DNA from 3 places in the Comamonas sp. 17RB genome. Region 2 is predicted to be linked to each of the others. Evidence: riboswitches for the same ligand, from Rfam matches in the RefSeq annotation. Region 2 holds a riboswitch; each other region holds the start of a gene.
What was found. Region 2 has a riboswitch for cobalamin ahead of QM470_RS03130 (TonB-dependent receptor). Riboswitches for the same ligand answer to the same signal wherever they lie in the genome.

Region 1 (10,060 bases), on a different contig from region 2:
GGGCACCATGAAAAAAGCCTCCGGAAGGAGGCGGGGGTGCTGGAGCCGCGCCGCGGTGGCGGCTGCTCTCACTCGCAGGCGTGCTGGCTGTTGACGATGCGCTTGAGGCCTTCGGTGTCCAGGATGCGCACATGGCGCTGCTTCACTTCGACCAGGCCTTCCTCGACAAACTTCGAGAAGGTGCGGCTGACCGTTTCCAGCTTCAGGCCCAGGTAGCTGCCGATCTCTTCACGCGTCATGCGCAGCACCAGCTCGGAAGACGAGAAGCCCCGGGTGTGCAGGCGCTGCACCAGGTTCAGCACAAAGGCGGCCAGGCGCTCTTCGGCACGCATGCTGCCCAGCAGCAGCATCACGCCGTGTTCGCGCACGATCTCGCGGCTCATCACCTTGTGCACATGCGACTGCAGGGCCGTCACTTCGCGCGACAGCTCTTCCAGGCGGTCGAACGGCATGACGCAGACTTCGGCGTCTTCCAGGGCTACGGCATCACAGGTGTGGTGGTCGTGCACGATGCCGTCCAAGCCGATGATCTCGCCCGCCATCTGGAAGCCCGTCACCTGGTCACGGCCGTCTTCCGTGGCCACGCAGGTTTTGAAGAAACCGGTGCGGATGGCATAGAGCGCAGTAAATGCCTCGCCATTGCGGAACAAGGTGCTGCCCCGTTTGATTTTGCGGCGTGTGGCCACAATATCGTCAATACGGTGCAACTGCTGCTCATTCAAGCCTGTGGGCATGCACAGTTCACGCAGATTGCAGTTGGAGCAGGTGACTTTGATAGGGGGTGGTGTCATGGCACTGACGCCTTGGGCTCCCGCTGAACGGGCCATTGGACGTAACGCTGAAAGGTTATCGGGCTGGGAGGCGAGAGAGGGGGTGCTCAGTTGTGCGAATGATGTGAGTCAATTGTCTCAGGTATGGTATTTGAATGTCTTGATATGCATCAAGGCTAATTTCCCCGGGCTGCGGCACAGTGCCGTACAGCACCTAAGGAATATTCAATGACAGCAGTAACGCCGGAGCTTTTGCGTCGGTACGACGTGCCTGGGCCCCGTTATACCTCTTATCCCACCGCTGATCGCTTTATTGAAGCATTTGGTCAGGATGATTATGTGTTGGCGCTGGAACAGCGCAAGCACCATTCTGCGGCCAAGGCGCTTCCCATGTCACTGTATGTGCATGTGCCTTTCTGTGAGGCCCTGTGCTACTACTGCGCGTGCAACAAGATCATCACCAAGCACCATGAACGCGCGCAGACCTATCTGCAGTACCTGGAAAAAGAGGTGGCTCTGCAGGTGGCGCATTGTGGCAAGGGACAGGCGGTCAGCCAGCTGCACCTGGGCGGCGGCTCTCCCACCTTCCTGTCCGATGCCGAGCTGACCCAGCTGATGGATATGCTGCGCGCCAACTTCAGTTTTGAAGCGGTGGGCGAATATTCCATCGAGGTCGATCCCCGCACCGTCACCCGCGAACGCCTGGCCCATCTGGCGCAGCTGGGCTTCAACCGCCTGAGCTTCGGGGTGCAGGATTTCGACCCCGATGTGCAAAAGGCGGTGCACCGCGAGCAGCCGGCCGAGCAGGTCTTCGATCTGGTGCAGGCGGCGCGCGAGCTGGGCTTTCACTCGGTCAATGTGGACCTGATCTATGGCCTGCCCAAGCAGACCGCTGCATCGTTCCAGCGTACCCTGGAGCAGGTGTGCCAGCTGCGGCCGGACCGGATCGCGCTGTATGCCTATGCGCATCTGCCGGAACGCTTCAAGCCCCAGCGCCGCATTGCGCAGGAAGACCTGCCGGAGGCTTCGGACAAGCTGTCCATGCTCTCGGGCTCCATCGATGCCTTCATGCAGGCTGGCTATGTCTATGTGGGCATGGACCACTTCGCACTGCCGGAAGATGCGCTGGCCATTGCCAAGCGGCAAGGACGGCTGCACCGCAACTTCCAGGGCTACAGCACGCAGCCGGACTGCGACCTGATTGCCCTGGGGGTGTCCGCCATCGGCCGCGTGGGTGCCACCTACAGCCAGAACGCCAAGACCCTGGAAGAGTATTACGACTTCCTCGACCAGGGTCGGCTGCCCGTGGTGCGGGGCCTGGCGCTGGGGCGCGACGACCTGGTGCGGCGCGCCGTCATCATGTCGCTGATGTGCCAGGGCGAAGTGCTGTTCGAGCCCATGAGCCAGTCCTGGCTGCTGGACTTCCAGCGCTACTTCGCGGCCGAGCTGGAGATGCTGGCCCAGCAGCAGGAGCAGGGCCTGGTGGTGATCGACGACGACGGCATCAAGGTCACGCCCATGGGCTGGTTCTTTGTGCGCGGCGTGGCCATGACGTTTGACCGGCATTTGCAGGCCGGCAAGAACCGGGCGCGCTTTTCCAGGATCATCTAGCCCATGTGGCTGTCGTTGCTTGGAACCGCTTTCTTCATGGGGCTCGTGGGTGGGCCCCATTGTCTTGCGATGTGCGCCGCACCCTGTGCGGCCATCGTCTCGCCGCTGCGCAGCGGGGGGCGGGTGGTGTCCATCCAGCCTGAAGGGGCTTCGGCGCAGCCGCCAGAGGCGGCCAATGCTGGGCGCTGGCTGGGCTTTCACGCTGGTCGCCTGATGGGCTATGCCGCGCTGGGCGGCGTGGCGGCCTATGCCATGGAGACGGTGGCCTGGTTCTCCGACCGCACCTCCGCCCTGCATCCGCTGTGGGTGCTGCTGCACCTGGCGGCATTGGCGTGGGGCCTGATGCTGCTGCTTCAGGCCCGCCAGCCCCAATGGGTGGAGTCCGGCGGGCGCAAGCTGTGGAGCAAGGTGCAGCACGGTGTGCGCGGGCCGGGGGGAACCTGGGTGGCCGGCAGCCTGTGGGCTTTTCTGCCGTGTGGCCTGCTGTACTCCGCCGTCATGGTGGCGGCCCTGGCTGGCGGCGTGTGGCAGGGCGCTGCATCCATGGTGGCGTTCGGTGTGGGCGGGGGCCTGTGGCTGGCCCTGGGCCCGTGGCTGTGGCAGCGCATCAGCCGCCTGCAGCAGTGGCGCGAAGCCTGGGGGCTGCGCACCGCCGGCGCGCTGCTGGCCGGTGTCTCGCTGTGGGCCCTGTGGATGGACATGGTGCATGTGCCATCACAGTGGTGCCGCTAGGGCTGACATGGAGCGGTAACGCGGCACAATACGCTGTAGCTTTTTAATGCACAGCGGCGCCGCTTGCGCAACCCCTTTATGTAAGTACTTATTTGTCGCATGCAGTCGTCATAATGGGCGGTTTGGATCGACTGGCTTGCTGGCGTGCTGCAGCCCAAACAACGTGACGCACTCCCTTTTAATTGACGTTCGGGACATCTGCATAGGTATGTATGTCCAATTGGACATTGGCTGGTTGCGCCATCCATTTCCAGTGAGCAGCTTTCGAGTGAACAGCCAGGAACAGATTGACGTGCTGCAATCGCTGGGTTTGGACGAGATTCGTTGCATTCCTGCAAAATCTGATCCCAGTGTTTTGACTTTTTTACCTCCACTTACAAATGAAGAGGGGGAGGCGCCCGCAGCTGATGGCACGCCGCCACAGCCGGCACGGCCTGCCACCATCGGCTCGTCGGGGCTGCACATCCCGACGCTGGCGGCACGCGATGTGCCGGCTATGGCGTCGAGCGAAGTGGCCGCACTCAAGACCTGCGACCAGCGCTTTTCTGCCGCCACCCACAGCTACCGCGAAGTCGTGTCACGGCTGGTCAACGACCCGCAGGACGCCATGCGCGCCAGCTCCAGCCTGGTGGCCGGGTATATCGCGGAGCTGCTGGATGCCTCGCAGACGGCCATCCGGCTGCTGTCCGAGAGCGTGGGCGAACAGCAGGGCGCCCACCCCATCAATGTCACCGTGCTTTCGCTGCTACTGGGCAAGTCCCATGGGCTCAATTCGGCGCGGCTGATGGACCTGGGCCTGGCCGCCTTGCTGCACGATGTGGGCAAAAGAGACATCGACCCCCGCTGCACCGAATTGCTGCCCAGCTTCACGCCGGAGCAAAAAGCCGCGTACGAAGACCATGTGGGGGCTTCTGTGGCCTACGGCCAGCGCATGGGCCTGTCGCCCACGGCTCTGACGGCGATTGCGCAGCACCACGAGGCGACGGACGGCACGGGCTTTCCGCTGCACCTGGTGGAGGAAGACCTGTCCATCGAAGGCCAGATCCTGGCGCTGACCAACTGCTACGACAAGCTGTGCAATCCGCTGGCGCATGCGGTGGCCCTGACCCCGCACGAAGCGCTGTCGGACCTGTTCGGCCGCCGCCGCGGCGGCTTCACGCGCGAGCTGGTCGAACTCTTTGTGCGCGTGATGGGGGTCTACCCTCCGGGCTCGGTGGTGCAGCTGAGCGATGAACGGTATGGCCTGGTGGCCTCCGTGCGCAGCGACCAGCCGCTGAAACCTGCGGTGCTGCTCTACAACCCGGACGTGGACCGGGCCAAGGCCGAGCCTGTGGAGCTGTCGGAGCTGCGCGGCGTGGTCATCAAGCGCAGCCTGCGCCCTGCGCAGCTGCCGCGCGAGGTGTTGGACTATCTGTCGCCGCGCCAGCGCGTGTGCTACTTCTTCGAGCGCGCCGTGCCGCTGATGTCTGCCGTGGGAGGGGAAGCATGAACCAGTCCACCCATTTGCAGGCATGGTGCCAGGCGTTTGAGTGGATGACGGAGGCGGTGTGGTTGGTGGACCCCCACAGCCTGACCGTGGCGTATTCCAATTCGGCGGCGCAGCGTCTGGTGGGCCTGACGGGCTCGCGCCTGCAAGGCTGCCACGTGCGCGATCTGGCGGCGGCGCCGCAGGACATGTACCGCTGGAACGATGCCGCGGAAGTCAGCTGGGGGCAGGTCACCCACACCCAGGTACTGCATGCCAGCGGCCGGGCCATCCCGGTAGAGCAGCGCATCCGTGAAGTCGAAGACCCCGAGGGCGGGAACTGGCTGCTGTGGACCTTGCTGGACCGCAGCGAGCAGGAACACAACGAGCGCGAGCTGGAGAGCCTGCTGGCCGAGCTGCGCGCCACCCTGGACTCGGCCGCCGATGGCGTGCTGGTGTGCTCGGCCGATGGTGCGATCCGCGCCTTCAACCAGAAGCTGGCCGATATCTGGGTCATGCCGGCTGCGCTGCTGCTGCAGCGCAATGATGCGGCCATCATGGCCTGGATGCGGGACCAGGTGCTGTCGCCTGCACAGTACGACCAGCAACTGCAGGCGCTGGGCCAGGACCCCCTGGTGCACACCGCCGATATCCTGAATCTGGCGGACCGGCGCGTGGTGGAACGCCGCTCGGTTCCGCTGCTGCGCCACGGCATGGCTGTGGGGCGCATTTTTTCGTTCCGCGACATCTCCAGGGAGATGGAAGTCCAAAGCGGCCTGCGGGTGGCCGCGCAGGTGTTCGAGAGCAGCCTGGACGCCATCTTCATTGCCGATGCGCAGGGTGCCGTCCTCCAGACCAACCCGGCCTGCGACGGCATGCTGGGTGCCCCCCTGTCCCCCGGTGCGCAGGCCAGTGCGCTGTTTGCGCAGACCGAGCCGGAATGGCTGGACGCGGTGGCGCAGGCGTGGAAAGAGGTCGGCCACTGGGAAGGTAACCGCCAGCTGCAGCGCGTGGACGGCAGCCTGTGTGCCGTGCGCCTGTCCTGGGTGGTCTCGCGCGACGAGCGCGGGCAGGTGCAGCAAAGTGTGGGCTTCATCCGGGACCTGACCCAGCAGCAGGCGGCGCAGCAGAAGATCGAACAACTGGCCTTCAGCGATGCGCTGACCGGCCTGCCCAACCGCCTGATGCTCGGCCAGCATGTGGAGCAGGCCATCACCCAGGATACGCAGGCCGAGTTCGCCATCCTGTTCCTGGACCTGGACCGCTTCAAGATCATCAACGACTCCCTGGGTCACCAGTTCGGCGACCGGGTGCTGCAGCTGGTGGCGCAGCGCCTGCAGTCCTGTCTGCGGCCGCTGGATGTGCTGTGCCGCCTGGGTGGAGACGAATTCGTCCTTTACCTGCATGCGTGCCAGAAGCAGCATTCCGAGCGGATTGCCCGGCGCATCCAGGATGCAATGCGCGAGCCGTTCGTGCTGGACGGTCTGGGCTTTTCGGTGCAATGCAGCATTGGCATGGCCCAGTACCCTGAGCACGGGCGCACGCTCAACGAACTGATCAAGCAGGCCGACACCGCCATGTACCGGGTCAAGGCCAGTGGCAAGGGTAGCTTCGGCTTCTACGAGCCGGCCATGTCCAACGGGCTGCTGGGCCGGGTGCAGATGGAGCACGCGCTGCGGCAGGCGCTGGACCGTGATGCCCTGCGCGTGGTCTACCAGCCCCAGGTCGAAATGCACACCGGTAGCATCGTCGGTTGCGAGGCGCTGCTGCGCTGGACGGATGCACGCCTGGGCGTGGTCTCGCCCGGGGTGTTCATTCCGCTGGCCGAGGAGTCCGGCTACATCGTCAAGCTCGGCGCCTGGGTGCTGGAGCAGGCGGTCAAGGAAGCAGTGCGCTGGGTCAAGCAGGGCCTGGGCGTGAAGGTGTCGGTCAACGTCTCTTCGCTGGAGCTGCACCAGCCCGACTATGCGGCGCGCGTGGCCTCGCTGCTCAGTGCCTATGGCCTGCCGGCATGCTGGCTGGAGCTGGAACTCACCGAGTCTGCCCTGCTGCAGAAGGAGCCGGTCATCGTGCACTGCATCGAACAGCTCGCGGACCTGGGTGTGCAGCTGGTGATCGACGACTTCGGTACCGGTTATTCCAACCTGGCCTACCTCAAGCGCATGCCAATTTCCAAGCTCAAGGTCGACCAGTCCTTTGTGCGTGGTCTGCCGCAGGACATGAGCGACAAGGCCATTGTGGAGGCGGTCATCGGCCTGGGCCGCGCGCTCGATGTGGAGATCGTCGCCGAGGGCGTGGAAACCGCCGCGCAGCGTGAAACGCTGATGCGCATGGGCTGCGGCTTCTACCAGGGATTTCTGTGTGCCCCGGGGGTCGAGGCGGCTACCTTCCAGGCCATGCTGCGCGCCCAGGCGGCAGGCCTGGAAGCAGGAAGTCTGGGGGGCGGAGTGCCGGGAGAAGACCGGCCGGTGTAGCGGCCTTGGCCGCCGGGATGAGGGTGGGGGGTGTCTGCAAAAACCACCGCGCCGTCATCCTGAACCGGGGGTTCAGGTGGGCGAGGGCAACCAGACGTTGGGTTCGTCTAACGCGAGACGATCACGCTTGCCTGGCAATGTACCAAGCCCGTGCTCAGGGAGCATTGGTTCAAGGCAATATAAAGCACGGCAGATTTGCAGACGCCTTTATTTTAGCGCGTGCCCGGCGGCTTGTGGTGGACCGGATGGAGAAAAGGGGGATTTGCGCGGCAGCAGCTTTTCGGCGCTGCCGCAAGGCCTCTACAGCAGCTTGCTGTCGACTTCCAGCGCCGCTTCCAGGCGTTCGATCAGCGCCTGAGCCTGCTGCAGCTCGTGCTCGCGCAGCACCAGCAGCTCATGCAGCTGCGCGGCCAGTACCTGGGCTTCTTCCTGTGCCTGCTGCGCTTGCTGCAGGGTGTCGTCCCGCGGTGTGTCTTCCAGCGGAGCAGCGGGCAGTGCGTCGGCTGCAGGGGCCGCGGGTGCCAAGCCGTTTTCCAGCGTCAGCTCCAGCTCTTGCTCCAGTTCCTGCACGCGGGTGTACAGCGATGCACTCTCGAACGCCAGATTGACGGCGGCCAGCACCCCCACGCGTTCGCGGGCGCGCACCTTGCCGGTGTTGCGGATGCGTTCCATGTCCGCATCCACCCGCTGCACGGCGGCCAGCAGCATGTCTTCCTGGCCCTCGGGGCAGGTCAACACATAGTCTTGCTGGAGGATGCGCGCTTCGATCTGGCTCATGGTGCCTCTTGGTTGGCGGGCAGGCGCTCAATCAGTGCGTCCACCCGTGCACGTGCCGCCTGCAGGCGCGAGCGCAGGGAATCGCGCTCCTGTGTGAGCGCGGCCACCTGCTCGGCCAGCAGGGCATTGGTGCGCTGAAGCTCGGCGTGGCGCAGCAGCAGGCGATCAACACGCTCTGCCAGCGGCTCGATCATGGAAGGCTGCGAGGTCATGGACATAGAGGGTAGCAATTGTAGGCGTGCCTAAATGTAAGCAGGTGAAATAAGGCCGAATCAGCCTGCATATGACGCTGGAAAACACCGGTGCACAGCAGTTTTTCTACGAACGGCACGACTGAAACTAAAATCGCGGCTGTTGGTGCTCGCAGCGCGGTTCACGCGCAGCAGTTCAACGGGAAGCAGGACGGCCTCGTTTTTTTCAGAACCCGCCCAGCCTGCGCTGCCCCCGCAACGGTGAGTCCCTGGTGCATGCCATGCACCCCCGCCATCTGATACCGCCACTGGATGCCTTGAACAAGCGTCTGGGAAGGCGATGGTGTGGAGGACCAGCCCGGATACCGGCCAACACTGGTGTGCCCGCTCGAGCGGGCATGGTTTTGCCCATCACTGGCGGGGAGGCTGGTACGGGCGACTAGGTGTTTTTTTCTCATGTTTTCGAATGTTTTGAAGGCCGGTGCCGTGGCGCCCGCCTTGCCGTGGTCTGCCGTGTCGGCAGCCATGTTGTGCGCGGTGGCGGCCGCTGCCCAGGCCCAGGAGAGCCCCTCTGCACGCGCCACGCTGGAGGAGACCGTGGTGTCCGCCACGCGCAGCGAGCAGCGCCTGTCGGACGTGATTGCGGACATGACGGTCATCGACCGCGACCAGCTGGACCAGCAGGCCGGCCGGTCGCTGGAAGACGTGATGGCCAAGCTGCCCGGCGTGCAGATCACCCGCAACGGCGGCCCCGGCACCGAAACCGGTCTCTACCTGCGCGGCGCCAGCAAGCAGCACACGGCGGTCTATATCGACGGCATCCGTGTCGATGTGCAGAACGGCTCCGGCGGTGCGCAGTGGGAATCCCTGCCGGTGGACCTGATCGAGCGCATCGAAGTGCTGCGCGGCCCGGCAGGTGCGGTCTATGGCTCGGACGCGCTGGCGGGCGTGGTGCAGGTGTTCACCAAGCGCGGAACCGCCGGCGTGCAGCCCTTTGTGGGCCTGGGGGCCGGCGAGTACGGCAGCCGCAAGGCCGAGGCTGGCATCAGCGGCGCCCAGGGCATGGTGGATTACGCGCTGGGCCTGTCCTATGCCGAAAGCCATGGCTTCGACTCCAAGAACCGCGGTGTGCACAACGAAGACCGCGATGGCTACACACGCAAATCGGCCAACGCCCGCGTGGGGCTGCAACTGAACGCCGACCAGCGCCTGGAGCTGACGGCCCTGACCAGCCGCACCAATGCCGGGTATGACGCCAGCAAATCGGTCAAGGACGACCGCGGCCTGCGCGCGCTGGATGCCTATGGCCTGAGCTGGACCGCCCAGTGGACGGAGCGCTTTCGCACGCGCCTGTCCGTCAGCGAATCCACCAACCGCTACGAGACCTCGGGCACCAGCACCTACGAAGCCGAAACCCGGCTGCGCACCATGCTGCTGCAGAACGAGTGGCTGCTGGGCCCGGGCACCTTGAGCCTGGCGCTGGAGCGGCGCGAAGACACGCTGGAAAACACCGGCCTGAAAAATACCAGCCACAGGGACCGCGACCAGACCGGCGTGGCCATCGGCTACGGCGCCAAGTTCGGTACCCACAGCGTGCAGCTGAATGCCCGCAGCGACGAGGACAGCGACTTCGGCCGCAAGAACACCGGCGGCATCGGCTACGCCTGGGCATTTGCGCCCCAGTTGCGCGCCACCGCCTCCACCTCGACCGGCTTTCGCGTGCCCAGCCTGTACCAGCGCTTTTCGGACTATGGCGATCCGGCCCTGGCACCCGAAGAAAGCCTGAACAAGGAAATCGGTCTGCGCTGGGCCGACCAGGGCAACCACCTGGGGGTGACGCTGTACCGCAACAAGCTGCAGAACCTGGTGTCCTATGAAAAAGGCCTGGGCAGCTGCGGCAAGACGTCCTGCTATGTGAACGTGGAGCGTGCGCAGCTGCAGGGCATCACCCTGACCGGTGCCTACCGCACCGGCCGGCTCAAGTGGTATGGCTCCGTGGATTTCCAGAACCCCACGAACGAGGCCACCGGCAAGCTGCTG
Region 2 (10,060 bases):
GTGTTCGCTGCTGTTTTTGTCTTTGTATTTGATAATGAGTTATCATTATCAAATCTTGTTCATGGTACCGGCGATGGCAAAGCTTCTTCCCGTCACCGTCCTGTCTGGCTTTCTGGGCGCAGGCAAGACGACGCTTCTCAACCACATCCTCCACAACCGCGAAGGCCTGCGCGTCGCGGTCATCGTCAACGACATGTCCGAGGTCAACATCGACGCAGCGCTGGTGCGCGAAGGCGGCAGCGACCTGTCCCGGACCGAGGAAAAACTGGTCGAAATGAGCAACGGCTGCATCTGCTGCACCCTGCGCGAAGACCTGCTGGTGGAGGTGCGCCGCCTGGCCCGGGAAAAGCGCTTTGACTACCTGGTGATCGAATCCACGGGCATCTCCGAGCCGTTGCCGGTGGCCGAGACCTTTACCTTCACCGACGAAGCGGGCGCCAGCCTGTCGGACATTGCGGTGCTGGACACCATGGTCACCGTGGTGGACGGCTTCAACTTCCTCAAGGACTACGAATCCCGGGACAGCCTGCAGGGGCGCGGGGAATCAATGGGCGAGGGGGACGAGCGCAAGGTGGTGGACCTGCTGGTGGAACAGGTCGAGTTCTGCGATGTGCTGGTGCTCAACAAGACCGACCTCATCACCGGGGCAGAGCGCCTGCGGCTCATCGCCATCCTGAAGACCCTGAACCCGCGTGCATGCATCGTGGAATCCAGTTTCGGCAAGGTGCTGCTGGCGTCGGTGCTGTCCACCAAGCTGTTCAATTTCGACGAGGCGGCCAAGGCCCCGGGCTGGCTGAAAGAGCTGCGTGGCGAGCACACACCGGAAACCCAGGAATACGGCATCGGCAGCTTTGTCTACCGCGCGCGCCGGCCGTTCCACCCCAGGCGCTTTCACGCCCTGGTGGGGTCCGAATGGCCCGGTGTCATTCGCTCCAAAGGTTTTTTCTGGCTGGCCAGCCGCCCCCTCTATGCGGGCAACTGGTCGCAGGCCGGCGCCGTGTGCCGCCATGGCCGGGCAGGGCGCTGGTGGGCTGCCGTGCCCCGTGAACAGTGGCCGCGCGAGCCCGAGTCGCTGGCCACCATCACCCAGCACTGGGACGAGCGCGTGGGCGATGCCCGCCAGGAACTGGTGCTGATCGGCATCGGCATGGACGAATCGGCGCTGCGCCAGCGGCTGGATGCCTGCCTGCTGACCGACCACGAGATGGCCCTGGCCCCCAAGGCCTGGACCGGCTTTCATGACCCGTTCCCGGCCTGGGACTGACGCGGTGCATGCCCGGCTGCAGCCTTTATGCAGCGCTGCGCTCCATCAGCTGCCAGGGCATGCATTCCGGATGTGTCCGGCGTGTTGTGTCCGTTGCGGACATGTGTCCTGAACGATAATTCCTCGCTGCATTGAGATACATTTCAATGCTTGTTACGAGGTGCTGCATTGGCCTGACGGCCACTGGAGTTAAACGGGAAGCAGGTGCACTCCATGGAGTGCAATGCCTGCGCTGCCCCCGCAACGGTAAGCGAATCACCCTCTGCACCCAGGTAAGACCTGAAGCCACTGCGCACTGCGTGGGAAGGCGTGGAGTGGGCCGAAAGTTCCAGGACGGATGTCCCGGGACATCGGCATTTCGCGAGCCCGGATACCGGCCTTGTCACTTTTGTTGGACGCCGCGGGTGAGCGCGCAGTCCAGGTTGGATGGGTTCGTGCGCCGAGCTGTCCCGCCTGCGCATGCATGCCTGCGGATGTTTTCTTGAATCGGCCTTGCGGGAGAGCAGGGCCATCTGGAGCCGCGCATGCGCACCCCTTCCCGTGTTTCCCCAGGCCCCCTCTGCGGGCCTGTCGCTTTTCCCCTTTCCGCCCTGAAGCCCGTGACCGCCGGCGCCGCGCTGTGCTGCGCGCTGTGGGGTGCCCACGCCCAGGGCGTGGCCGACCACACCGCGGCCTCTGCTGCTTCTGCCGCCACGGCCGCTGCCTCCGCATCGACTTCGACATCGGCACCGACTGCCGCGCTGGGCGATGTCTTCGTCACCGCCACGGCCCGGCCCGAGGACCGTGCCCGCATTGCCGCCACCACCCAGGTCATCGACCGCCAGGACATCGAACGCTCGTCGGCCCGCTCGGTCACCGACCTGCTGGCCGAACATGCGGTGGGTTTCCTCAGCGAATGGACGGCGGCCCAGACATCGCTGAACCTGCGCGGCGCCGCCACCGACGGCCAGGGGCGCGACTTCAAGGGCCAGGTGCTGGTGCTGCTCAATGGCCGCCGCGCCGGCACGGCCAATCTGTCCAAGCTCAGCCTGACGGATGTGGACCGCATCGAAATCGTGCGCGGCCCCGCCTCGGTGGTGTACGGCAGCCAGAACATGGGCGGGGTGATCAACATCATCCTGCGCACCGGCGCCAGCGGCCCGCTGAACCGCGTCACGGTGACCGGCAGTTCCTGGGGCGGCTGGAGCACCCAGGCCCAGACCGCAGGCACCAGCGGCATGCTGGACTGGTATGTGGGCCTGAACACCAGCGCCCGCGATGACTACAAGTCCGGTGACGGCGGCACCGTCATGCAGAACACCGGCTGGAAGCGCCGTGGTGCGGTGGCCGCCCTGGGGCTGCAGATCGACAGCCTGAACCGGGTGGAGCTGCAGGCGCGCACCGACGGCATCTACAACGCGGGCTTCCGGGGATCCGGGTCCAACATCTACAGCAAGGACAACCGCGACAACCGCTCGCTGGACCTGACCTACACCGGCGCGCTGGCCGATCAGTCGGTCAGCTGGCTGGCGCAGGTCTACCACTTCGTGGACGAGGACGAATTCAACTGGGCGTCCCCCGTCATCAAGAGCGGCACCAACCCGGTGCCGGGCACGGCGCGCGACTACAACGACCGCAAGCTGGACGCCACCGGCATCCGCCTGCAGCCGCGCTTTCGCCTGTCTGCCGCCAACGACCTGCTGGTGGGCGTGGACTGGGAACGCAGCCATCTGCGCTCGGACCGCTTCCGCGTGGCCATGCCCGGCGGCCCGGCCGGCCAGGTGGCGCCGTACGACAACAACCAGACGGAAGAAACCAAGGCGCTGTACCTGGAAGACGCCCACACCCTGCTGGACAACCGGCTGACCTTGCGCGGCGGCCTGCGCAAGACCTGGGGCGAGACCCGGTTCGACCCCACGCCCAACCTGGCGTTTGCCCAGTCCAATGTGCGCAAGTACGACACCCACACCTGGTCCCTGGGTTCGACCTGGAAGGCCACCGACGACTGGAACCTGCGCGCAGGCATCGCCACCGGCTTCCGGGCGCCGACTGCCACCGAACTGGCCGCCGACTTCACCGCCGTGGGCGGCGGGCGCACCTTCGGCAACCCCAATCTGAAGCCCGAGACCAGCCGCCAGATCGAAGTGGGCGCCACCTTCACGCAGCCGGGCTGGAAGGTGGACGCAGCGCTATTCCAGAACGTCATCTCCAACCGCATCACCACCGTATCCCGGGGCCCCAGCACCAACACCTCGGACTATGCCAACAACGCCGCAGAAGTCGTGGCGCGCGGCCTGGAGCTGACCACCAACGTCGACCTCAAGCAGGTGCTGGCCCTGGGCCTGCCGGGCCAGTCGCTCAGCGCCTTTGCGGGCGGTTACTACCACTTCGACATGCGCGACAAGGGCGCGGCGCCCACCGCCAACACCGACCGCGTGCAGCGCATGTACCGCTTCCAGGCCTCGGCCGGCATGCGCTACGCGCAGGGCATGGACCGCAATGCCGGCGACTGGAGCATGCAGCTCACGGCGCTGCTGCGTGGACCGATGTGGTACGACACCGAAGAGAACCTGCTGGTGCCGCAGGGCGAACCCAGCAGCACCTACATCCACCGCAAGGGCGCCTTCACGGTGTGGAACCTGCGCGGCGACTACCGGGTGAACCGCAGCGTGAAGCTGTTTGCGGCGGTGAACAACGTCTTCAACCTGAACCGCAGCCCCATCTTCATCGCCCAGGACCGCTCGCCCTGCCTGGCGGATGCGCGCTTCCAGAACGGCGGCTGCGGCACCTCCATGCCCGGACGCGAGCTGATGGTCGGCCTGCAGGCCGACTTCTGAGGCCAGGCTGCATGCACAGGCCCGCCAGCCCCCTTCCGGAAGCACCCCAGGACGCACTTTCGGGTGCAGTTCCTGACGCGCTTCCGGGCGCACTGTCCCGGCGCGCCGTGCTGCGCCGCTGGGGCGCGGTGGCGGCGGGCGGCGCCCTGCTGCCCGGCCTTACCGTGCCCACGGTGCAGGCCGGTCCGGCCGGCCCTGCGGGGGCAGCAGAGCAGGCCATGCAGGCGGCCTCGGGCATCCACCTGAAGGATGCCCTGGGGCGCGCCGTCTGGCTGCCTCGGCCGCCCCGGCGCATCGTCACCATTTTTTCGTCCAACACCGAACTGGTCGCCGCCCTGGGGCTGGTGGACCGCATCGTCGGTGTCGAGGACTTCACCCGCTACCCGGCCGAGGTGCTGGGCCTGCCCAAGGTCGGCGGCCGGCTGGGATTTTCCGTGGATGCCGTGGTGGCCCAGCGCCCGGATCTGGTCATCGTGACCCCGGCGCGGCAGGCCGCCACCCAGCTCGTCGCGCCCATGGAACGCATAGGAGTGCCCATCATGGTTTTGCTCAGTCGCACCCTGCAGGAGGTGCTGGACAACATCCGCCTGGTGAGCCAGGCCTGCGGCGAGCCCGAACGCGGCGCTGCATTGGCCCAAGCCCTGCATGCGCGGCTGCAGGCCGTGGATGCCACCGTGGCCGGCCGGCCGCACCTGCGGGCGCTGATGGTCACCGGGCGCGCGGGCAACGGCATGCTGCTGCTGGCCCGCCCGGGCACCTACACCGGCGAAGCCATGGTGCGCGCCGGCTGCCAGCACGCACTGCCGGCGCTGGGCGTGCTGGCCCAGGTGTCGCCCGAAGCCGTGCTGGCCGCCGACCCGGATGTGCTGCTGTTCGCCGGCAACCAGGCGGGGCTGGACGATCTGCTGCACCAGCCCGGCTGGCGCGACATGCGGGCCCTGCGCCAGCGCCACTGCTGGACCGTGTCCCGCTCCGAATTCCTGATCCCCGGGCCGCGCACCTTCGACGGTATCGAATCGCTGGCCCGGCAACTGCACCCGATATGACTTCACGCACAACATGGGGGGCCGCGCTGCTGGTACTGGCCCTGTGCCTGCTGGGCGCGGCCTGCGCCGGCCACCAGTGGGCCAGCGTGCCCGAGCTGTGGCGCGCGCTGAGCGGCGACGATTCCCTGCACAGCCGGCTGCTGCTGCAGTGGCGCCTGCCACGCGTGGCGGCGGCGGCCTGCGTGGGCGCGCTACTGGGCCTGTCGGGGGCCATCTTTCAAGGCGTGTTCCGCAACCCGCTGGCTGAACCCTATCTGCTGGGCGCATCCGGCGGTGCGGCCCTGGGCGCCACAGTGGCCCTGCTGGTGCCGCTGGGCCTGCCCCAGGGCCTGGTGCTGCCGGTGCTGGCCTTTGCCGGCGCCTGGGGCTCCACCTTGCTGGTGCTGGCCGTCGCCCGGGCTGCGGGCGCGCTGGATGCGGCCGGCCTGCTGCTGGCCGGCGTGGCGCTGGCCGCCATGCTGGGCGCGCTGCGTTCTTTCCTGATGCTGGCCCTGTCCGATGAAACCGTCAGCCTGCAGGTGGTCATGAGCTGGGTGCTGGGCGGCATCCAGACCCCGTCGTGGAACGGCCTGCTGGTGCTGGCCGGCATCACCCTGGGCTGTGTGGTCGCCACACGCCCGCTGGCCCGCGGCCTGGACCTGCTGGGCCTGGGCGACACGGTGGCCAAGGGCTTTGGCCTGAACCCGGAGCGCTTCATTCCCCTGGCCGTGCTGGTGGGCTCCCTGGTGGTGGCGGCCGCCGTGGCCTACGGTGGGCTGGTGGCCTTTGTCGGGCTGGCCGCACCGCACATTGCGCGCTGGATGGTAGGGCCCATGCACCGGGTGGTGCTGCCCGCCAGCGCCCTGGTGGGCGCCATCGTCGTCACCGTGGCCGATGCCCTGGCGCGCAGCGTGCTGCCACCGGCGGAAGTGCCGCTTGGGCTGATCACTGCCATCGCCGGTGGCCCGTTCTTCATCATCCTGCTGGCGCGGCGCCTGCGCGCGTCATGACCGTGAGGTTTCCCATGCACAAGCCGCAGGACGCACCGGATACAGCAGCCGCGCCGGATGCACCTGGTGCACAGCCCGTACTCGCCGCCCAGGGCCTGGTGCTGCAGCACCGGGGCAGCCGGGTGGTGGACCAGGTCTCGCTGGCGCTGCCCGCGCGCGGCGCCATTGCGCTGATCGGCCCCAACGGGGCCGGCAAATCGTCGTTGCTGTCCATGCTGGCGGGGCTGCAAACACCCAGCCAGGGCCAGGTCCTGTGGCGCGGGGCGCCGCTGCAGCGCCTGTCTTTCGCGGAGCGCGCCCGTTGCATCGGCTACATGCCCCAGCGGTTTTCACCGTACTGGGATGTCACCCTGGCAGAACTGCTGCAGATGCGCCTGGGCCCGTCTGTGGACATGGACGGTGTGCTGCAGCAGCACGGGCTGCAGGCCTTTGCCAGCCGGCGCTGGAACTCGCTGTCCGGGGGCGAGCAGGCGCGCTGCCTGCTGGCCACCGTGCTGGCCACGGACCCGCCGGTGCTGCTGGCCGACGAGCCCGGCGCCGCCCTGGATGTGCGACACCGGCTGGAGCTGGTTGATGCGCTGGCCCAAAGAGGCCGCGACAAGCTGGTGCTGGTGGTCATGCACGACCTGGACCTGGCCTTTGCCCATTTTGACCGGGTCATCGCCATGGACCGTGGGCGCGTGGTGCAGGACCGCGCCGCCCAGGAGCTGTTGACCGATCCCGCACTGGACGCCGTGTTCCAGGTGGAATTTGACCGTATCGACGCGCCGCCCCAGGTCCTGCTGCGGGCGCGCCGCAAGAAGGAGGATGGCTGTGCGGATTGATCTGGCGGGTTGGACCCGGGAGGCCACCTTGGGCCAGCCTGGCGATTTTTTTGCGCTGTTCGAACGTGCGGACGTGCTGGGTTTTGATGGCGTGTGGTTCAGCGAATTCCGCGTGCCTGATGCGCATTGGCCGTATCCGTCGCCGCTGCTGCTGGCGTCGGCCTTGCTGGCCCGCACCCAGAGGCTGCGCGTGGGCACATCGGTGCTGGTGCTGCCGCTGCACCATCCCCTGATGCTGGCCGAAGAGATTGCGCAGGTCGACTACCAAAGCGGCGGGCGCATCGACATCGGGGTGGGGCGCGGCACCGAGCCTGCGTCGCTGCAGACCCTGCAGATCGACCCGTCGCAGACGCGGGAGCGGTTCGAGACCGCATGCCGCCTGATTCGCTCCGGCCTGAGCGGCGCAACCATTGCGGGCGGCCCGCAGGACCCCTGGCAGTTCGCCCCCCGCACCCTGGCGTCTACGGGCGTGCAGCGCCCGCACCCGCCGATCTACGTGGCCGGCTCCACCAGCGAGACCCTGGGGTTTGCGCTGGGCGAAGACCTGCCACTGCTGCTGAGCCTGGAACCCCCGGAAACCGGGCAGCTGGAACGCCTGGCACAGGTGGCCCAGCAAACCGGGCAGGACTGCGCGCCGCTGCGCGCCCGCTCCTCCCTGGCGCGCTATGTATGCATAGGCGCCACCGACGCACAGGTGCAAGCCCAGCTGGACACGCTGTGGGCCCCGTACTACCAGCGCAGGGTGTACTTCGCCGGCAAGCGCGGCATCGCGCCTGCCGACGTGCCACCCGTCGACCGGGACCAACTGCTGCGCGACCTGTTCATCCACGGCACGCCCGAAGCCTGTATCGCCCAGATCCAGGCGCTGGAAGCCCGCACCGGTATCCACCAGCTGCGCTGCGTGTTCAACGCCAACGGGCTGTGGAGCAATGCCACTGCCCTGGCCGGCATGGAACTGTTTGCGCAAGAGGTCCTGCCGGCGGTACGGTAGCCGGGGCAGCCGCAGCCGCAGCCGCAGCCGCAGCCGCAGCCGGCTGCAAGCACCGGCTGCGAGTGAGTGCGCCTGCGCCGCATGCAGGCTTCGCTGTGGGGCACTGTGGCAACCGCTCTGCCGCTGTCACGGGCGGGGCCTGCTGACCTCCGGCTGCGCAGAGACTTACACTTTGCAGTTGGATAAAAACATGGAGGCTGCCCAAACCATCGGCGGCGGGTGGCGCCGGGTTTGCAAACAGGGGGGCAGATTTGCCACGGCAATGTCTGTGCGGCAGGGAAGAACACAACTACAAGGAAATCGATGCGCAACGACCGATATAAATGGCTGGTGGTCATCTTAGGGGCCGCATTTTCTGCGGGGTGCGCGGTACACACAGAGCCAGCCCCTTCCACGCCAGCGCCAGCGAGCGCGTCCGAAAAGCTCAGCGCGCATCGCAACATGCTCCCTGTCTATCCTCCAGAAGCTAGAAGTGCGGGTCAACAGGGGAAGGTCGTGCTCCGTGTGCTTGTCGGAGCCGACGGAAAAGCTTCGCAAACCGAGATATTTACTTCGAGTGGGCACCAGCTATTGGACGATGCCGCCCTGACAGCTGTCTCTAGCTGGCGCTTTGTTCCAGGCGAGCGCAACGGTGTCGCGGAGGCCATGTGGTCAATCATCCCCTTCAACTTCGCCATCAAATAAAGGCGCGGCTGGTCAATTGCAACGTGCTGGAGCCGGCTTGAACATCACATGCGTGCACAACGATTCCAGGCGCAGCAATCGACGTGACAATGCCACCACCATGAGCGAAAGACAGCCCTTTTTCCGTTTCAACCCCGGAGCCTACCAAGAAGGCCGTGCTTTCGAGCCGTCTGATGAGCCCTGCGGTGTCTGTGCCCAGCCCTGTGGCTGGAAGTACCGAGGCAACATCTATATGCGGGCCGACAGCCCGACCATTTGCGCATGCTGCATTGCGGATGGCAGGTTGGATGCTTTCCTGGAAGGAGAGGGTTTCAGTTTTCACGACATCGAACTCGATGGTGCGGAGGCAGCGCTGGAGCAAGAATTGCTGGAGCGCACGCCCGGCGTCGCCTGTTTCAACCCCTTTGCATGGCCGGTGCTGGACAGCGTGCCCATGGCGTTTATGGGTTATGGAGAAGACAAAGGCTTGCTGGCGATCGATGCGGTGCGCTCGGCGATCAGCGAGACCTTCGCCGAGGTCGGCTGGACGGAGCCAGCCGGGCCTTCCCCCTATTTGCTGATCTTCAAGGAAGTGAACGGTGACCGCTATCGCGCGGTGCTTGATCTGGACTGAGCGTCCCCTGATCCTAGTTATCTAAGTTATTCGGGGTGTACAGCTGCATGGTCCCATCCGCCCGCTGCAAATTGATTCATGAGACGCTAAGCTGCTATCAGCGAGCGCCGTGGTGTTGAATGGCAGATAGGGACGCAAATGCAGGAAGATAGGTCGCTGGATGCCGCTTTCACGGCGAACGAACAGGAACTTGCGACCCAGAGCAGCCAGTCGTACTCAAGCTGCAAAGCTGTCACTCATCGGCCTTGCTGCGATTGATCATTTGCCTGTTCAGCGCACAAGGTATAGTGGTTGTAACAAATTGAATGGCGGCCATTCCATATGGCTTCAACGCACAACGATGAACGATCTCGCACAGGCCTTGGACGATAAAGTATCGACACTACTTGATTTTTATAATGATTTGAAGTCGCATCTTGGAAATACGCCAGTTTCTTCTGAAGTAAGAGATGTATTTGATGGGTTTCAGAAAAATTATGAATTATATATAGAGCATTCTGAAACCGATGATTTAGATAAAACCCTGCAATCCGTGAAGCACATTGTGATATACGGAACAGCAATTCCCCAACGTCTTCAAAATATGAAAGGTATAGACGAGCGGGTAAAGCGCATTGCAAAGTCTATGGGGGAAACAGCGAAAGACCTTGAGCAGCAGACACAGAACGATGAGCGAACGTTCGCACCGCTCTCGATATCGCCTCACTCTCAAAATACTCAAAAAAGAGGGGCGGCCGCTGATAGCCTTAAGCGTATTGAGCAAATCCTTCTAGAGCAGGAAAAGCATGATGAGCGGATTAAGAAAAGCTTAGCCGAGAATGAGCGGAGACTGT
Region 3 (10,060 bases), 570 kb from region 2:
GCATGGACGCCGACAGATCCAGCAAGACCAAGTGCAGGGTCTTGCTCCCCACAGGACGCCGGCGAAAACGCAGGTGCTCGGGCCGCAGCGCCCCGCGCCCCTTGGACGCCAGCGTGGACACCCAGTCCAGGCGCCGCCCGGCCGCCCCGTCCAGCCGGCCCTTGCGAGAGGTATTGCCACCGCGCCCCGCCTTGGCCTTTCCGGCCAGTCCCGCCACCGCGGAGCGCGTCAGGCTTTTTTTGGCGGCAAAGGCTTCAGCGCCTTGACCGCCTTCATCGCCACCAGCTGCGGTGGCGGCATGGCGCCCCAGGCATCGGCCGGGGCGCCATGGTCCGGCAACGAATTCGCCGATGGCGCCGCACCATGCCCGGACTGGCCGGACGGGGCACCTGCACCCTGCGCCCCACCGGTTGGCGGCGGTTCCGGGGGCGGTGTCTGTTCCTCGGCATTCGGCTGCTGTTCCGGTGGCTGCACCGGCTCACCCGACGCCGGTGGCGCAGGCGGTGCAGCCTGGGTGCGCCGGTGGGCCAGCGCCAGTTCCGCCACCGCCTGCACATCCGCCGGCGTGACGGCACCGCGGCCGTGCAGCGCTGCATGCGCCCGCGCCGCGCGCAGCATCACCAGATCCGCCCGCACCCCTTCCACCCCGGCGTCCTGGCAGCGCTGGGCGACATCGTCGTGCACGGCATCGGGCCAGGCCACGGCCGCCACGCGTTCGCGCGCCAGCTTCACCCGCTGCGCCAGATCGGATTGCGCCGCGGCGTGCTGTTCCACAAAGGCCTGCGGATCGGCATCGAAAGCCATGCGCGTCTTGACAATGGCCTTGCGCACCGCGGCACTGGGCACATTCTCCAGCCGCACGAACAGGCCGAAGCGGTCCAGCAGCTGTGGCCGCAGCTGGCCCTCTTCCGGGTTCATGGTCCCCACCAGGGTGATGCGCGCATCGTGCTGGTGCGACACGCCGTCGCGCTCCACCCGGTTGATACCGCTGGCGCTCACGTCCAGCAGCAGGTCCACCAGTGCATCGGCCAGCAGGTTCACCTCATCCACATACAGGATGCCGCCATGGGCACGCGCCAGCAAACCCGGGCGGAACACCACCGCACTGCGCTGCAGCGCTGCTTCCAGGTCCAGGGAGCCGGCCAGCTGTTCCTCGGTCGCCCCCAGCGGCAGGTTCACAAAGCGGCCGGCCGGCAACAAGGCGGCCAGCGCCCGCGCACTGGTCGACTTGGCCGTGCCGCGCGGGCCCTCCACCAGAACGCCGCCCAGCAGCGGGTCCACGGCCGCCAGCAGCAAGGCCGTCTGCAGCTGCGGCTGCCCCTCGATGGCAGTGAACGGAAAGCCCGCCGCCTGCGCGGACGGTGCGGATTCGGTGGACGAGATCATCGCTTCTCCAACAATTGTTCGGCGGCCAGCAACTGCTGCTCCAGCAGCGCCTGGTAGTCCCCGCTGTCTTCCCACAGGCCCCGGTGGATGGCCTCCAGAAGCCGCTCGCACATGCCATGAAAGGCAGCAGGATTGTGCTGCTGCAAAAAGTCCCGCGTGGCGGCATCCGCCACAAAGGCATCGGTCACGCGCGCGTACTGGTCGTCGCGCACCACGCGGGCCGTGGCATCAAAGGCAAACAGATAGTCCACCGTGGCCGCCACCTCGAACGCGCCTTTGTAGCCATGGCGCTTGATACCGTCGATCCACTTGGGGTTGGTGACGCGCGCGCGCACCACCCGGCTGATTTCTTCCTGCAACGTGCGCATGCGCGGGGCATCCGGGTTGGCATGGTCGCCAAAGTACAGCGCCGGCTGCTCGCCGCGGAAATGCCGCACCGCCGCCGCCATGCCGCCTTGAAACTGGTAGTAATCGTCCGAATCCAGCAGGTCGTGCTCGCGGTTGTCCTGGTTGTGCACCACCAGCTCGATCTCGCTCAGGCGCTGCACAAAGCGCTCGGGCAGCGCCGTCCCGTCGTCCTTCTGCCCATAGGCATAGGCCCCCCAGTTCCGGTAGGCCGTGGCCAGGTCTTCGTCGCTGTCCCAGTTGCGCCCGTCGATCAGCCCCTGCAGGCCCGCGCCATAGCTGCCGGGCTTGGCGCCGAACACGCGCAGCCCCGCCTGGTGGCGGGCCACCTCCTCGCTCAGGCCCTGGGCCTGCAGCTCGGCCACCTCCTGCAGCACGCGCGCACGGATGGGGTTGGTCCAAGCATCCTCGTCTTCCAGGCTGGCCACTTTCTGCACCGCCGCATCAAACAGGCGGATCACATTGGTGAAGGCATCCCGGAAAAAGCCCGAAACCCGCAGGGTCACATCCACGCGCGGGCGGCCCAGCACGCTCATGGGCAGCACCTCGAAGTCGCTGACCCGCCAGCTGCCATCCGCCCACTTGGGCCGCACGCCCAGCAAGGCAAAGGCCTGGGCGATATCGTCGCCTCCCGTGCGCATGGTCGCCGTGCCCCACACCGACAGGCCCAGTGCGCGCGGGTAGTCGCCATGCTCCTGGGTATAGCGCTCCACCAGCAGCTGGGCGGACTTGAGCCCCAGGGTCCAGCTGGTGGGCGTCGGCACGGCGCGCGTATCGACGGAGAAGAAATTGCGCCCCGTGGGCAGCACGTCCGGGCGGCCGCGCGAAGGCGCCCCGCTGGGGCCGGCGGGCACAAAGCGGCCTTCCAGCCCCCGGCACAGCTGCAGAATCTCCTGCGGGCCACAGGCCTGCAAGCGGGCACGCAGATCGTGCTGCACCCGCTGCAGCACCAGCCGGGTCTGCTCCCAGCCCGCGTCCAGATCCGCGCTGGCAAGCCCGGGCTGCTCCAGCCATTGCAGCGCCAGCAGCTCCAGCCGTTCGCGGGTATCGCCCGCATGGCGCCAGGCCTGGCCATCCACCGCCTGCAGCAGCTGCGGGCGCGGCCCGGTCCAGGGCTGCTCCCAGGCGGCATCCAGCGGATCGAAGGCAGTGCCCGGCAGCAGATCGTGCGCCAAGGCGCGGATCAGGCTGTTGTTCGCCCCCTGGCCGTTGCCCACCGGGTGGCGGGCCAGTGCCAGCAGGGTGTCCCGCTCCAGGCGCCCCTGCGGGGACTGGCCGAAGACATGCAGCCCGTCGCGGATCTGGCTTTCCTTGAGCTCGCACAGATAGGCATCGGTCTTGTTCAGCAGCTGCTGCTCGTCCGCCTCGGTACGGGGCGCCGCCACCCCCAGGTCCTGGTGCAGATCGTGCTGCACGATGTGGGCCAGAATCTGCTGGCGCAGCAGCGCGGCGCGCCGGCGGTCCAGCGTCACCGCCTCGTAGTACTCGTCCACCATGCGCTCCAGGTCGCGCGTGGGGCCATAGCTTTCGGCCCGCGTCAACGGCGGCATCAGGTGGTCCACGATCACCGCCTGCGCACGGCGCTTGGCCTGCGCCCCCTCCCCCGGGTCGTTCACGATGAAGGGGTACAGGTGGGGCATGGGCCCGAACGCCAGGTCCGGCCAGCAGGTCTGCGACAGCGCCACGCTCTTGCCCGGCAGCCATTCCAGGTTGCCGTGCTTGCCCACGTGCACCATGGCATCCGCCTGCCAGGCGCTGCGCAGCCAGTGGTAGAAGGCTAGGTAGTAATGCGGCGGCACCAGATCGGGGTCGTGGTAGCTGGCCATGGGGTCCAGCTGGTAGCCGCGCGCCGGCTGTATGCCCACAAACACCTGGCCGCAGCGCAGGCCCGCCACCATGAAGCGCCCCTGGCGCAGCATGGGGTCGGACGCGGGCGGACCCCAGCGCTGCACCACGGCCTGCTGGTTCTCCGCCGGCAGGCTGGCAAAGAAAGCCTGGTAGCCGGCCAGATCCAGGCTCTGCTGCGCCGGCCGCACACCCCAGGAATCGGGATCGTTGGTGATGCCTTGCTGCAGCTGCTGCATCAGGGTATCGCCATCGGCGGGAATCTGGTCCAGCACATAGCCCTGCTGCTGCAGCGCCTGCAGGATATGGATGACGGAAGCCGGCGTATCCAGCCCCACGCCATTGCCCAGGCGGCCTTCCTGCGTCGGGTAGTTGGCCAGAATTAGGGCCAGCCGCTTGTCCGGATTGGCTTTGTGGCGCAAACGGCACCAGCGCTGCGCCAGCGCCACCACAAAATCCAGCCGCTCGGCATGGGCCTGGTACTGCACCACATCCGACTGCGTCAGCTCGCTGCGATGCGACAGCCCCTTGAAACTGATGGCCCGCGTGATGATGCGCCCGTCCACCTCGGGCATGGCCACATGCATGGCAATGTCCCGCGGCTGCAGCCCATGTGCATCGTCCAGCCAGCTTTGCTGGTTGCTGCCGGACATGATGACCTGCAGCACCGGAATATCGCCCGCCAGCGCATGGTCGCCCGGCGTTTCCAGCGACGACTGCGCAAACGACGTGGTGTTCAGAATCAGCGACACCTGGTGCGCACCGCACAGCTGGTGCAGCAAGGCCAGGCTGGTCGCATCCTTGAGCGACAGCAGCGCCAGCGGCAAGGGGTTCATGCCCTGCGCCAGCAGCTGCTGGCACAGCTGGTGGAACACCTGCGTATTGCCCGACTGCAGGTGGGCACGGTAGAACACCACCATGACCACGGGCGCGCCGGCCTGCCACTGCCAAGGCCCGGGCTCCAGCCAGTGTGCGGCCGTCGCCGCATCGTGCGCGGGGTGGTAGACCGCAGCAGACGGCAGTGGGCGCGGCGCCAGCGCCGGCTGCGGCCCTTGCAGAAAGCTGTGCCACAGATAGCGGAACATCTCGCGGGCATTGGCCACCCCGCCTTCGCGCAGATAGCGCCAGATGCTACGGCATTGCTCCACGGAGGCCGTGCTCTTTTGCAGCAGGTTCAGGTCTTCCGTCGTATCCCCGGAAAACATCACCAGCACAATGCCGTTCTGGCGGCACACCTCGCGGATGCGCTCCGTGCCATAGGGCCAGTAGCTCTCGCCACCCAGGTGGTCGACCACAATCACCCGGGCATGCTGCAGCACCTCATCGACGTACAGGTCCACCGAGGCCGGCTGGCGCAGATGCATCAGATTGGCCAGCCGCACCGTCGGCAAACGCTCGCCGTCCCTGCCCGGCTCCAGGCCCTGCTGCGCGGCGCTGGCCTGCAGCTGGCCATAGGCCTCGGCCAGCAAGGCCAGCGTGGTGTCGGCTGCACTGAGCACCACCACATCGGCCGGCGACTGGCCCAGGCTGGAGACAAAGGCTTCGTCATCGACAAAGCCCCCGGGCTGGACGGCAAGCAAATGCATCAGAGCGCTCCGGCGGTCAGACCGTTCAACGCGGCGCGGATGCGGTCCTCTTCCAGATCGTGGCCGATGAAGACCAGATGCGTCTTGCGTGCCTCGTCATCACGCCAGCGGCGGTCGAAATAGCTGTCAAAGCGCTTGCCCACGCCATGCACCACCAGGCGCATGGGCTTGCCTTCCAGGGACGCAAAGCCCTTGACGCGGTAGACCGTGTTCTCGGCCACGATGTCGGCCAGGCACGCCAGCAGGGCATCCCGGTCCACCTCGGGCAGCTCGATCACCACGGAATCGAAGGCATCGTGGTCGTGCGCGTCGTGGTGGTGTTCCTCGCCTTCGCCATGCTCATGGTGGCCCACCCGCTCATGGATGCTCTCTTCCGAAGCGCTGGACAGGCCCAGCACCACCCCCAGGTCGATCTGGCCATGCTCGGCCGCCACGATCTTCACCTGGGCCGGCACCTCTTCGCGCACGATGGCCTCCACCTTGGCGCGGTCCTGCGCGCTGGCCAGGTCCAGCTTGCTCAGCACCACCAGGTCAGCGGAAATCAGCTGGTCTTCAAACAGCTCGTGCAGCGGGGACTCATGGTCCAGATTCGGATCCTGCTTGCGCTGGGCATCCACGGCCGCCGGGTTGGCCGCAAACTGGCCGGCGGCCGTCGCCGGCACATCCACCACCGTGATCACGGCGTCCACCGTGCAGGCGTTCTTGATTTCGGGCCAGTTGAATGCCTGCACCAGGGGCTTGGGCAGGGCCAGGCCACTGGTTTCGATCAGGATGTGGTCGATATCGTCGCGCCGCGCAATCAGCTGGCGCATGACCGGGTAGAACTCTTCCTGCACGGTGCAGCACATGCAGCCGTTGGCCAGCTCGTAGAGCTGACCGCTTTGCGGATTGGTTTCGTCTTCACAGCCGATGCCGCAGCCACGCAGGATCTCGCCGTCGATCCCCAGTTCGCCGAACTCGTTGACGATCACCGCAATGCGCCGGCCATTGGCGTTCTGCAGAATGTGGCGCAGCAGCGTGGTCTTGCCGCTGCCCAGAAAGCCGGTAACGATGGTGGCGGGGATCTTGTGGTGCGTACTCATGGTCAGAAACTCCTGTGCTCCGAAGAAAAAGAAAGCTGCGGCCTCAGTGCCCGCTGCCAGTGAAGGGGGTGCCGGCGCAGTGTGCGCGGCGTGGGCGATGTAAGGGCTGTGCAGCGGCAGGGCCCACGGCCGCCTGGCCGCCATGACGCCCACAGTTACGGCCACGGACACGGCCGAACAGCCGCTGCGCGCCGCAGGTCAGGGGGTGCATGCGCCGGTCCTGCCCGGCAGGCCGCGCCATGGAGACATCCGCAGTGCAGCGCGCAGCCATGCCCGCGCCCTGCACGGATGTTGGGACAGGCATGCGCCGGGCATGCCGATGTGTGAACGGTTGAACCATGCTCTCCCCGAGCCGCCACGCAACAAAAAGCATGCGGTGGGGAAGCGATGCGTGCGACAGACCCGGGTCGCACCGCCAAAGCGGTGGAAAGGGCCAGTCAGCAAACAGCCCACACCCCGTGGCATACCACTGCAATCGAACAGGTCGGTATTCTGGCTCGCCGTCATACCGCACACACGGCCTTCCCAGGTAGCGTACCCAGTGGCATCAACGTGTGGCGGTCAGGCTTACAGCAGCGGGGGCTGCGCCGGAATGCTTCCCACCCGAAGGCGAAGGTCACCGGACTTCCCGTTTCACCCGGCATGGGCATGCGCCATGCAGAGCTCCTGTTCAAAGCGCAAATTATAGGAGCGGCAGCACACCCTTCGCGCAACGGGGACAGCTAAGTGCACGCTGCGGTGGGCAGCGCAGGCGGCAACAGGCACTGCATGTGGATGGTCTGCCAGACCGGGTCGGCCTCGCGCTGCAGCACCGCAAACCCGTTGCCTTGCCAGAACTCCAGCGCCCCCGGCAAGAACGGGTGGGTGTGCAGGTACAGCACCTCCACCCCGTGGGCCCGGGCGTGGGCCTGCAGCGTGGCCCACAAGGCCTGTGCCAGCCCCTGTCGCCGCCACACCGGCGCCACAAACAGGCGCACCACTTCCACCACGGCCAGCGGCCCGAAATCCAGCTGCGCAAACCGGCCGTCGTACGGGCGGTAGGCAATGCTGCCCACCACACCCCGCTGCGCATCGTGGGCCGCCCACATCCGCCCGCCGCCCCCCCCGTACACCTGCTCGAAATGCAGCAGGTCCGCCGCCGTGTCCTGGGCAGACACGCGCGCACCGAACATCTGCACGCGTGCATCGCGCAGAAAACCGTCCACCTCCTGCAGGCGCTCGACCGGCTGAATGGAAATCAGATGGGACAGGGACAAAGACAGGGTCATGCCAGACTCGAAACCGCCATGCGCACAGGCTGCCGTGGGGGGCTGCCGCTACAAAATCAGCTACATTACCCGAACTTTGGTTCCGCAAGGACATGCACCGGCGTACGCTGGCCGCATGAGGGAATCCAGTGCAGACCGCGCCCCTGGCGCTGCCTGCCAAATGGAACTGCCCCCGCAACTGTAGGCAATGAGCCCGCGACCGACACACCACTGAACGCCAGTTTGGGAAGGTGGTCGCGAGGCGCTGATCTGCCAGTCAGGAGACCTGCCAAAGCACCAACCATTCATTGCCGGCGGGGTGTCCGGGAAGTGAGCCATTTCTCGTGACTCTGTCGTTCCGGCGCCGCTGCGGCCCGCACGCACAGCGTGGGTTGTGCCTTGTCTTCCAGTGGTCCCTGCCCAACCTGGAAAGACGAGCCTGATGCTGATCCGAAGCCTTGCCTGCACCGCCCTGCTGGCCACCACCTTCACCGCCCACGCCACGGACTATCCCTTGCAGGTGCAGAACTGCGGCCACACCGTCACTTTCGACAAGGCCCCTGCTTCGGCCGTCACCATCGGCCAGGGCGGCACCGAGATGCTGTATGCGCTGGGCCTGGGCGACAAGGTGGCCGGCACGGCGCTGTGGTTCAACCCGGTGCTGCCGCAGTTCAAGGCCGTCAACGACAAGGCTCCACGCCTGTCCGACAACATTCCCAGCTTCGAGTCGGTGATCGGCAAGCGCCCGGCGCTGGTCGTGTCCCAGTTCGAATGGATGGTCGGCAAGGACGGCGTGGTCGGCACCCGCGAGCAATTCCACGACCTGCGCATTGCCACCTACGCCATGCCCACCGACTGCGAAGGCAAGAACAACCTGGTGGGGTCGGACGGCACACGCACGGCCGGCTACGACGTGAAGTCCCTGTACAAGAGCATTCACCAGCTGGCCCAGATCTTTGACGTGCAGGCGCGCGGCGACAGCCTGGTCAAGGACCTCGGCACACGCCAGGCCCAGGCCATCGCCAAGGTCAAGGCCTCCAAGCTGCAAGACCTGTCGGCGGCGCTGTGGTTCTCCAGCGCCGATCTGGCGGCCGACCCCTATATGGCCGGCAAGAACGGTGTGGCCGGTTACATGATGCAGTCCATGGGCCTGCGCAACGTCGTCAGCTCCACCGAAGAATGGCCCACCGTGGGCTGGGAAACCATTGCCAAGGCCAACCCCTCGATTCTGATCATTGCCCGCATGGACCGCCGCCGCTTCCCTGCCGATGACTACCAGAAGAAGCTGGAATTCCTGAAGAAGGACCCGGTCACCCAGCACATGGATGCCGTCAAGCACCAGCGCATCGTCATCGTCGATGCGGATGCCCTGCAAGGCTCGATCCGCCAGGTCGACGGCATGGAACAGATTGCCGAGGCCGTGCTCCGCCTGCAAGGCGCAGCCAAGTAAGAACAGCAAGAAGAAAGCCCCCTGCCGTGCCGCCCTGCACGGCAGCCCCCTATTTCCATGCAAGCAGAGACTGCACTCCCTCGCGCAGACGCAGCCGGCACCGCTGGCGGCCGGCTGCTGCGCACGGCCTGGGTGGTGGCCGCGGCCGCCGCCCTGCTGCTGATCGCGGTCGTGCTGGGCATCGCCATCGGCGAGACCGACATCTCCGCGCACACCGTCTTTCAGGTGCTGGCCCACCAGCTGCTGGGCCAGCCGCTGTCCGCCGTCGACCCCATCACCCAGGGCATCGTCTGGAACTACCGGCTGCCGCGGGCACTGGTGGCCGCCAGCTGCGGCGCGGGCCTGGCCATCTCCGGCGTGATCCTGCAGTCGCTGCTGCGCAATGCGCTGGCAGAGCCGTATCTGCTGGGCATCTCGGCAGGCGCCTCCACCGGGGCGGTGCTGGTCACCGTGGCCGGCCTGGGCGCAGGCGCCATCTCCATGACCACCGGCGCCTTCTTCGGCGCGGTGTGCGCCTTTGCCCTGGTCGCCCTGCTGGCCCACGCCGCCGGCAATGGCGGCTTGCGCAACAGCGGACAGATCGTGCTGGCCGGCATTGCCGGATCACAGCTTTTCAACGCCCTGACCTCGCTGGTCATCACCAAGTCCGGCAGCGCCGAACAGGCGCGCGGCATCATGTTCTGGCTGCTGGGCAGCCTCAGCGGCGTGCGCTGGCCGGACACGCTGCTGACCGCCACGGTCGCCGGCATCGGCACCCTGCTGTGCCTGCTGCATGCCCGCTCGCTGGACGCCTTCACCTTCGGCAGCGAATCCGCCGCCGCACTGGGCATTCCGGTGCGCCGGGTGCAACTGACCCTGCTGCTGGCGGCCGCGCTGATGACGGCGGTGATGGTCTCCATCGTCGGCGCCATCGGCTTTGTCGGGCTGGTGATCCCGCATGCCGCGCGGCTGCTGGTCGGCGTCCGCCACCGGCGGCTGATTCCCGCCAGCGCACTGATTGGCGCCGTGTTCCTGATTGCGGCCGATGTCGTCTCGCGCACGCTGATCGCCGGCCAGGTC

Region 1: another riboswitch for cobalamin. It lies ahead of QM470_RS10450 (TonB-dependent receptor domain-containing protein); the one in region 2 lies ahead of QM470_RS03130 (TonB-dependent receptor).
Region 3: another riboswitch for cobalamin. It lies ahead of cobW (cobalamin biosynthesis protein CobW); the one in region 2 lies ahead of QM470_RS03130 (TonB-dependent receptor).

The regions. Positions count from the first base shown of each region.
Region 1 covers NZ_JASHHY010000005.1:62,747-72,806, forward strand. Annotated here, with positions in the region: gene fnr (fumarate/nitrate reduction transcriptional regulator Fnr) at 69-791, opposite strand; gene hemN (oxygen-independent coproporphyrinogen III oxidase) at 999-2,381, shown strand; gene QM470_RS10425 (sulfite exporter TauE/SafE family protein) at 2,385-3,113, shown strand; gene QM470_RS10430 (cyclic di-GMP phosphodiesterase) at 3,160-4,602, shown strand; gene QM470_RS10435 (sensor domain-containing protein) at 4,599-7,052, shown strand; gene QM470_RS10440 (cell division protein ZapA) at 7,353-7,829, opposite strand; gene QM470_RS10445 (hypothetical protein) at 7,826-8,041, opposite strand; cobalamin riboswitch at 8,168-8,408, shown strand; gene QM470_RS10450 (TonB-dependent receptor domain-containing protein) at 8,477-10,060, shown strand, end outside.
Region 2 covers NZ_JASHHY010000001.1:718,722-728,781, reverse strand. Annotated here, with positions in the region: gene zigA (zinc metallochaperone GTPase ZigA) at 74-1,264, shown strand; cobalamin riboswitch at 1,406-1,660, shown strand; gene QM470_RS03130 (TonB-dependent receptor) at 1,864-4,080, shown strand; gene QM470_RS03125 (ABC transporter substrate-binding protein) at 4,188-5,126, shown strand; gene QM470_RS03120 (FecCD family ABC transporter permease) at 5,123-6,115, shown strand; gene QM470_RS03115 (ABC transporter ATP-binding protein) at 6,130-6,939, shown strand; gene QM470_RS03110 (LLM class flavin-dependent oxidoreductase) at 6,923-7,930, shown strand; gene QM470_RS21440 (energy transducer TonB) at 8,234-8,614, shown strand; gene QM470_RS03105 (CbrC family protein) at 8,715-9,227, shown strand; gene QM470_RS03100 (hypothetical protein) at 9,568-10,060, shown strand, end outside.
Region 3 covers NZ_JASHHY010000001.1:151,448-161,507, forward strand. Annotated here, with positions in the region: gene QM470_RS00655 (vWA domain-containing protein) at 1-217, opposite strand, end outside; gene QM470_RS00660 (magnesium chelatase ATPase subunit I) at 229-1,386, opposite strand; gene cobN (cobaltochelatase subunit CobN) at 1,383-5,222, opposite strand; gene cobW (cobalamin biosynthesis protein CobW) at 5,222-6,304, opposite strand; cobalamin riboswitch at 6,770-6,989, opposite strand; gene QM470_RS00675 (GNAT family N-acetyltransferase) at 7,027-7,572, opposite strand; cobalamin riboswitch at 7,633-7,859, shown strand; gene QM470_RS00680 (ABC transporter substrate-binding protein) at 7,994-9,001, shown strand; gene QM470_RS00685 (FecCD family ABC transporter permease) at 9,059-10,060, shown strand, end outside.